DNA from 3 places in the Acidovorax sp. DW039 genome. Region 2 is predicted to be linked to each of the others. Evidence: riboswitches for the same ligand, from Rfam matches in the RefSeq annotation. Region 2 holds a riboswitch; each other region holds the start of a gene.

Region 1 (2,259 bases), 630 kb from region 2:
TTTGTCTGCCGTGGCGTTGCCTCGTCTGCGCGAAGGCAGCATCGACCTGCTGATTGGCCGTGTGCCCACTGGCAGCGCTGCGCAAGACCTGCACGCCACGCCGCTCTTTCGCTACGAAGCTGCCGTGGTGGCACGCACCGGGCACCCGCTGGTGCAGGCCAGGTCGCTGCACGAGCTGCATGACTGTGACTGGCTGCTGAACTACACGCCCAGCGAAGAGAGCGGCATTTTTGAAAAGCTCTTTTTGCGGCACGGCATCGCGGTGCCCACGCGGCGCATTCACCTCGTGCACTCTGCCTCTTTGCTGCTGCACCTGGTGGCGCACAGTGACATGGTGTCGTTCTGTCCCTGGCCCCTGATTGAGACCGAAGGCCCGGCGGGCCGCATTACGCCTCTGCGCTTGAGTGAACCCTTTGAGCCCCACGTGGCAGGAGTGCTGCAACGCGGCCACGGCCCACTGCCCTTTGTGGCCCAGCGTTTTGTGGCACACCTGCTACGGCAGGTGCATGCGTGCCGCGAAACCACCGACCCGCAGTTACAACGCGTGTTCCGCTCCATCGACGTGCTGGAGTAGCACGCGCCCAGTGCAGCAAGCAAAAGGGCTGCGCGTATACTGCGCCCGCCTTCGCTGGGACGCGCTGCATCGCATCAGATGGATGCGGCAAGCCTCTCGAAGCACACCGTGCAACAGGTGTCTGCATGTCTCATGCAGAGTAAACGGGAACAAGGTGACTGCGCAAAGCCCCATGGCTTCATGGAGGTCTGGACCGCACACTCCTTGGCTGCCCCCGCAACGGTAAGCAAAGACAGCCCCCATCGCACACAGGCCTCGCGGTCTGCGTGCATCCACTGAGCGCCTACGTGGTCTGCCCCCGGCAGATGCGCGGCGCGCTTGGGAAGGAGGGGGTCTGGTCAGAACGCTTCTGCGATCTGGCCCTTTGTAAGCCCGGATACCGGCCTGCTGCTTTGGAGCGACTCACACAACCCCCCTGGCGTCGTTGTCCCGTCTTGCCGTACTGCTTGTACTGCCTGCGACGGAACGCCTAGCCAGGGCCGCTTCGCTGGCTTGTGTGAGCCGCTCTTCGTCGCGCATCTCCTTCGGAGGGTGCGCATACCAGCCGCCTGCGGGGTGCAGGCAGTGATGCAGCAAGCCCTGCCCGGCGGGTGGCGGCGTGCGCGTTGCTGTCGCTTCAGGTGGCCTAACCTGTTTTTGTCATGCAACGCCAACATACTGTTCTCTCTTCATCGGCTGCTGCTTCGCGCACCAGCCACCACGCACTCTTCAAGCCTTTCAAGCCATTGATGCCCTTGGCGCACAGCGCCATCGCAGCGGCCACCCTGGCGTGCTGCGCTGCAGCAGCTCAGACCACGCTACCCAGCGTAGATGTCACCGAGCCTGCCGAACGCGCAGGCCTGCGGCTACAGCAGGCGAGCACCACGGGTACACGCACGGGCCTTGCCGTGCGCGAAGCCCCGATGAGTATGGATGGCGTGTCAGACCTGCAACTGCAGGAGCGGGGCGACACGGCGGTGACCGAAGCCATCACCCGCACCGTGGGCCTGACGGCGGCAGGCTCGCCGGGCAATGGCGGGCTGGCCTTCAGCAGCCGGGGCTTTTTTGGGGCCAACTCCGTGGGTGTGGCCGAGGACGGCGTTGCCGCCGGGGTGGCTGCAGGCACCATCTCCTACCCGTCTGACACCTGGGGCTATGAGCGCATGGAAGTGCTGCGCGGCCCGGCCTCGCTCATGTACGGCAGCGGCACCGTGGGCGCGACCCTCAACGCCGTGCGCAAGGCCCCCAGCCGCGAGCGCACCACTGAAGTGCTGCTGGCAGGCGGCACGAAAGAGGCCGCCCGTGCAGGCGTGGGTGCCACCGGGCCACTGGGCGAATCAGCCAGCTACCGCATCGATGCCTACGGCAGCCAGGCCGATGGCGACCGGGCATTGAGCTTCAGCCAGTCGGGCAAATTCATGGGCACGCTGCGGCTGCAGCCCCGGGCAGATCTGCAGATAGACCTGGTGGCCGACCGCGCCACCCAGGAGCCCGCCCGGTACTGGGGCACCCCCGGGGTCAATGGCCGGGTAGCTGCAGAGCTGGCTGGAGAGAACTACAATGCCAGTGACAGCATCATCCGCTACGAGGACACCCGCCTGCGCGCCAAGGTGCAGTGGCAGGCGAGCGACGCACTGACGCTGCGCAACGAAACCTATTACTTCAAAACCGACCGGCACTGGCGCAACATTGAGGCCTACAGCTTC
Region 2 (2,259 bases):
CACCCGCCTTTGCGGGAGCCGGTTCAGAGCAACTGGCCGTCTTGCTCCAGCGCTTGGTCCAGGCGCGCCAACAAGGAGTCGAGCCGCGCCTGTTCCTCTGCACTTGGCGTGGACGTCACGGCACCGGGGTTGAACTGCGCTGCTGCCGCAGGCGAAGGCGCTGCCGCCAGGGCCGCAGCGTCCCGGTCCGCAATTTCGAAGGCCAGATTCAAGGCCGCCAGCACGGCGATGCGTTCACGGGCCCGCACCTTGCCTGCGTCGCGGATGCGGGTCATGGCCGTGTCCACCCTTTCCACGGCGTCGAGAAGGCGAGACTCTTGTCCCTCCGGACAGGCCAGCAGGTAGCTTTGCTGGAGGATCTGCACCTCGATCTGCTTCATTCAGGGTCCTTGGGTGTGAGGGGGGCTGGCGCTGTGGACGAGGGCAGGCGCTCCAGCAGCGCATCCACGCGCGCACGCGCGGCATTCAGGCGCGACTTGAGCGAGTCCCGTTCCTGGGTGAGGGTGCGCACCTGATCGGACAGCAACGCATTGGTGCGCTGCAATTCAGCGTGTCGCAACAGCAGGCGCTCAACACGCTCTGCGATCTGATCGGTGGTGGAGGGTTCTGCCATACAACCCTCGATTGTAGAGTCGTCCGTTTCCAGCCGTACCCATCGAGGCCCTAAGAACCTGTTCAAAATCTTTTTGGGGATCGCATTGGAGTGCAATCGGGATGAGTGGATGCAACGGATGCGCCGCATGGGCTCGTGCCCATGCAAGCAGCCGGGGCGTCCAATCGCCCAATTTCACTCCAACCCTTCGGGCAAGTGGCTTGCCGGGCGGTCTGCGTTGTTGCACCGCTTGCCAATAGCACGGGCTATTGGCGGCGCGCTGCGCCTAGCAGCCCATCCCCTAGCCGGGCGCCCGGCAAGACACTTGTGCGACCCCAAAAAGATCTTGAACAGGTTCTAGAATCGGCGAGTTGGTGCTCGCAGACTGGTTCACAGGCTGCAGTTCAACGGGAAGCAGGAAGGTTTGCCCGCACCATGGGATGCCCGGCCTGCGCTGCCCCCGCAACGGTCAGCGGACGGATCGATTGATCCTCTCTTCACACATCACGCCACTGGGTGCCTTGAACAAGCGTCTGGGAAGGCGGTGGAGGGTGTTTCCGCCAGCCCGGATACCGGCCAACACGGTGGCTGCGTCGATGCAATGCATCACAGCGCAGCCGTATCACCCACATGCTGGCGGGGAGGCCGGCACGGGTTGTTTGTCGTTTGTGTTTCCCATGATGAAGTTCTCTACACCTTGCGTTCGCACCCAGGTGCTTCCGTCCCTGCGTCCCTTGTGGTTCGCCCTGGCATCTGCGGGGCTGTGCGCAGCGTCCCTGACTGTCCACGCCCAGAACGTTTCCGAAACAGTCCAACTGGCTCAAAACCTGCGTTCGCCATCGATGTCTGAAATGGTGGTGGCTGCTACACGCACCGAGCAGCCATTGTCTGACCTGGTGGCGGATGTCTCCATCGTGGACCGTGACAGCATCGAGCGCAGCGGTGCCACTGGTCTTGGCGATTTGCTGGCCCGTCTGCCTGGGGTAGAGATGTCCCGCAATGGTGGCCCAGGCACGACCACCAGCCTGTTCCTGCGTGGCGCTGAAACCCGCTTTACTGCTGTCTACATCGATGGCGTGCGCATGGATTCGCAATCCACCGGCGGCGCCGCCTGGGAGACGATTCCACTCGGGTTGATTGACCGCATCGAAGTGCTGCGGGGGCCTGCTGGCGCGGTTTACGGGTCTGACGCCATGGGTGGGGTGATCCAGATTTTTACCAAGCGTGGCGAAAAGGGCGTCGCGCCTTTCGTTTCCGTGGGTGTGGGTAACCGTGCCACCACCAAGCTGGAAGCCGGTGTGAGTGGCGCCAGCGGCACGGTGGACTACTCGCTGGGGCTCATGCGCGACGAAAGCGATGGCTTCAATGCCCGACCCGTTGCAGGCCAGAACCCCGACAAGGACGGTTACCGCAACACGGCCGGCAATGCACGCCTCGGTCTGCAATTGAACTCGGCCCACAGGCTTGAAGGCTCGCTTATGGTGGGCGACACCAACAGCGGATACGACAGCGGCCTGGGCAAGGATGACCGCAACCTGCACACCATGCACGCACTGGGTCTGAACTGGCTCGCGCAGTGGAGCACTGCTTACAAGACCCGCCTGAGCATCACCGACTCGCGCGACAAGTACGAAACAACACCCACGGTCTACCTGTCGGATACCCGC
Region 3 (2,259 bases), 1.9 Mb from region 2:
GGGGCAGTGTTCACGGGCATGCTCAATGGCCTCGGGAATCTCCATCTTCACGTGGCCTGCCGCGTTCAGGATGAGCGGCAGCACCAGCACGCGGCGGGCGTTGCGTGCGGCGTGCAGCAAGCCGTCGTGCAGGCTGGGGGGCGCAAACTCGATGAAGCACACCTCGATATTCCAGCTGGGCTGGCGTGTGCGCCACTGGGCCACAAAGCGGTGGATTTCGTCATTGCCCTCGGGCTCGCGCGAGCCGTGGCCGATGAGCAGGATGGTGTCTTCGTGGCGTGCGCCGTGGTGTGTACCGAGGGGCGTGGCTGGGGTTTGCATCAGGAAGTCTCCGTGGGCGTGGCAGGCACACTGGCCTTGCGAAAGCGGTGGGTGAAGCTGGCGTCGTACAGCTTGGACTTGGCGAGCGTGGGCCAGTGGCGCGCACCCAGGTTGGGGCTGGCAATCACCATGGCCTGGCTGACCACCTTGGCGTCGCGGCAGCGCTGGCGGATGTCGGCCAGCGTGCCGCGGATGATGAGTTCCTCACCCGGCCAGCTGGCCTTGTGCACCACGAGCATGGGGGCGTCATCAGCCCAGCCCGCGGTGCGCAATTGCTCCTGCACCTTGTGCAGCAGGGTGATGGACAGAAAGATGCACAGCGTGCAGTGGTGGCGCGCCAGTTCGGCCAGCGACTCACCTTCGGGCATGGGCGTGCGGCCTTCCACGCGGGTGAAGATCACGCTCTGCGTGACTTCGGGCAGCGTGAAACTCTCCACCGCGGCTGCCGCAGATGCCATGGCCGAGGACACGCCAGGCACCACCCGCACAGGCACCCCCGCGGCATCGAGCGGCTGCACCACTTCAATCAGCGCGCCATACAAGGCAGGGTCGCCCGTCTGAAGGCGGATGACCACGGCGTGCTGCTGTGCCTGGGCGATAAGCCATGCGGCCATCTGCTCCAGCGTCATGTCCTTGCTGTCAGCAATGGTGCAGCCAGGTGGGGCCCAGCGGGTCACGGCCTCGTTGACCAGCGAACCTGCAAACAGGATGGCTCCTGCGCGCTCAATCAGGGAACGGCCCTTGACGGTGATGAGCTCCGGATCGCCCGGGCCCGCGCCCACAAACCAGACGGTACCGACCGTCATGGCTGGCGCCAGCCCCAGCTGCCCATGGATACGCCATGACCCGCCAAATGCTGCGCCGCTGGCTCCATCGCCAGCACAAAGAAATTCAACATGAAAACGACCCGGACTGACCCAGACCCCTGCCTCCCCGCAGGTTCTGTGAAATGGGTGGGCACGTGGCTCACCCGCTTGTCGGCCGGTCTCCGGGCTGGCGAGATGTTCCTGCGAATCCTTCCCAGGCTCTCGGAACCCAGTGGACATGTGACGCAGGCTGAAGGCATGCAGCCTTCTCTCGCTTACCGTTGCGGGGGCAGCTCAGGTTAAGGGCGACTCGTGGTGCGCCGCGCTCTCCTGATTCCCGTTTAACTGTGCCGTTGCAATAACGGCACGAGCACCAACGGGGGCGAGTATAGGGCCTGCAGGGAAAGGGTCAACGCAAAGTCAAATGGGCACAAAGACCGCTCTGGGGTGTTCGCCCCCAGCTTTCCAGTGCAGACCAAAGCCGCTGCACGCCATCCACGCCCGCTGTCTGCAGGCCATGGTCGGCTCCTGGCACCCGCAGCGCGCAATAGGGTGCATGGCGGTGTGAAGCCTGCTGCGCGAATTGTTCGTAGGCGGTGGGAGGCACCAGCTCATCGGCATCACCCCATGCTTGCAGCAAGGGCCACGGGCCCTGCAGCAACGGCTGCTGCACGGGCCACTGCCAGAGATCCCGCCAGTAGCGCAGGCTGCGCCCCTGTAGCACCTGCGAGTCCGGCCGCGGGCCTGCCTGGGCGCGGGCGAGTGCTTCCCAGTCCGCCAGATGGCCCATGCGCTCGGCCTGCATCTGACCAGCGTCGCGCGGGTCCAGCCCACTGCTGGCAATCATGACCACCCCGGCGGGTGCTGGGGCGACTGCCTCAGCCAGGGAGGGAAGCAGCTCTGCACCCTCTGAGATGCCCACCAGCAACCAGGGCACAGAGGGCGCTTCTGCAGCGTGCGCCTGGATGAGCTGGCGCAGCGCCACACGGGCGTGTGCACTCCACCATGCCAGGCTGTCAGAGGCGACAAAGGACCGGGAACATTGGTGGGATGGTGTTGCATCGGCCGGATGCACGCCGGGCTTGTGTAGCACCGTCACCTGCGCATGCAAAAGCCCTCGAAAGTAGCGGTC

The links. A riboswitch is a leader RNA that binds a small molecule or an ion and turns the genes downstream of it on or off. The one in region 2 is predicted to bind cobalamin.
Region 1: another riboswitch for cobalamin. It lies ahead of AACH87_RS16355 (TonB-dependent receptor); the one in region 2 lies ahead of AACH87_RS13485 (TonB-dependent receptor).
Region 3: another riboswitch for cobalamin. It lies ahead of cobM (precorrin-4 C(11)-methyltransferase); the one in region 2 lies ahead of AACH87_RS13485 (TonB-dependent receptor).

What each region holds. Positions count from the first base shown of each region.
Region 1 covers NZ_AP029019.1:3,657,231-3,659,489, forward strand. The annotation lists gene AACH87_RS16350 (LysR substrate-binding domain-containing protein) at 1-574, shown strand, start outside; cobalamin riboswitch at 673-977, shown strand; gene AACH87_RS16355 (TonB-dependent receptor) at 1,216-2,259, shown strand, end outside.
Region 2 covers NZ_AP029019.1:3,026,031-3,028,289, reverse strand. The annotation lists gene AACH87_RS13495 (cell division protein ZapA) at 24-380, opposite strand; gene AACH87_RS13490 (DUF904 domain-containing protein) at 377-613, opposite strand; cobalamin riboswitch at 948-1,188, shown strand; gene AACH87_RS13485 (TonB-dependent receptor) at 1,273-2,259, shown strand, end outside.
Region 3 covers NZ_AP029019.1:116,423-118,681, reverse strand. The annotation lists gene AACH87_RS00525 (CbiX/SirB N-terminal domain-containing protein) at 1-321, opposite strand, end outside; gene cobM (precorrin-4 C(11)-methyltransferase) at 321-1,127, opposite strand; cobalamin riboswitch at 1,283-1,520, opposite strand; gene AACH87_RS00515 (alpha/beta hydrolase) at 1,537-2,259, opposite strand, start outside.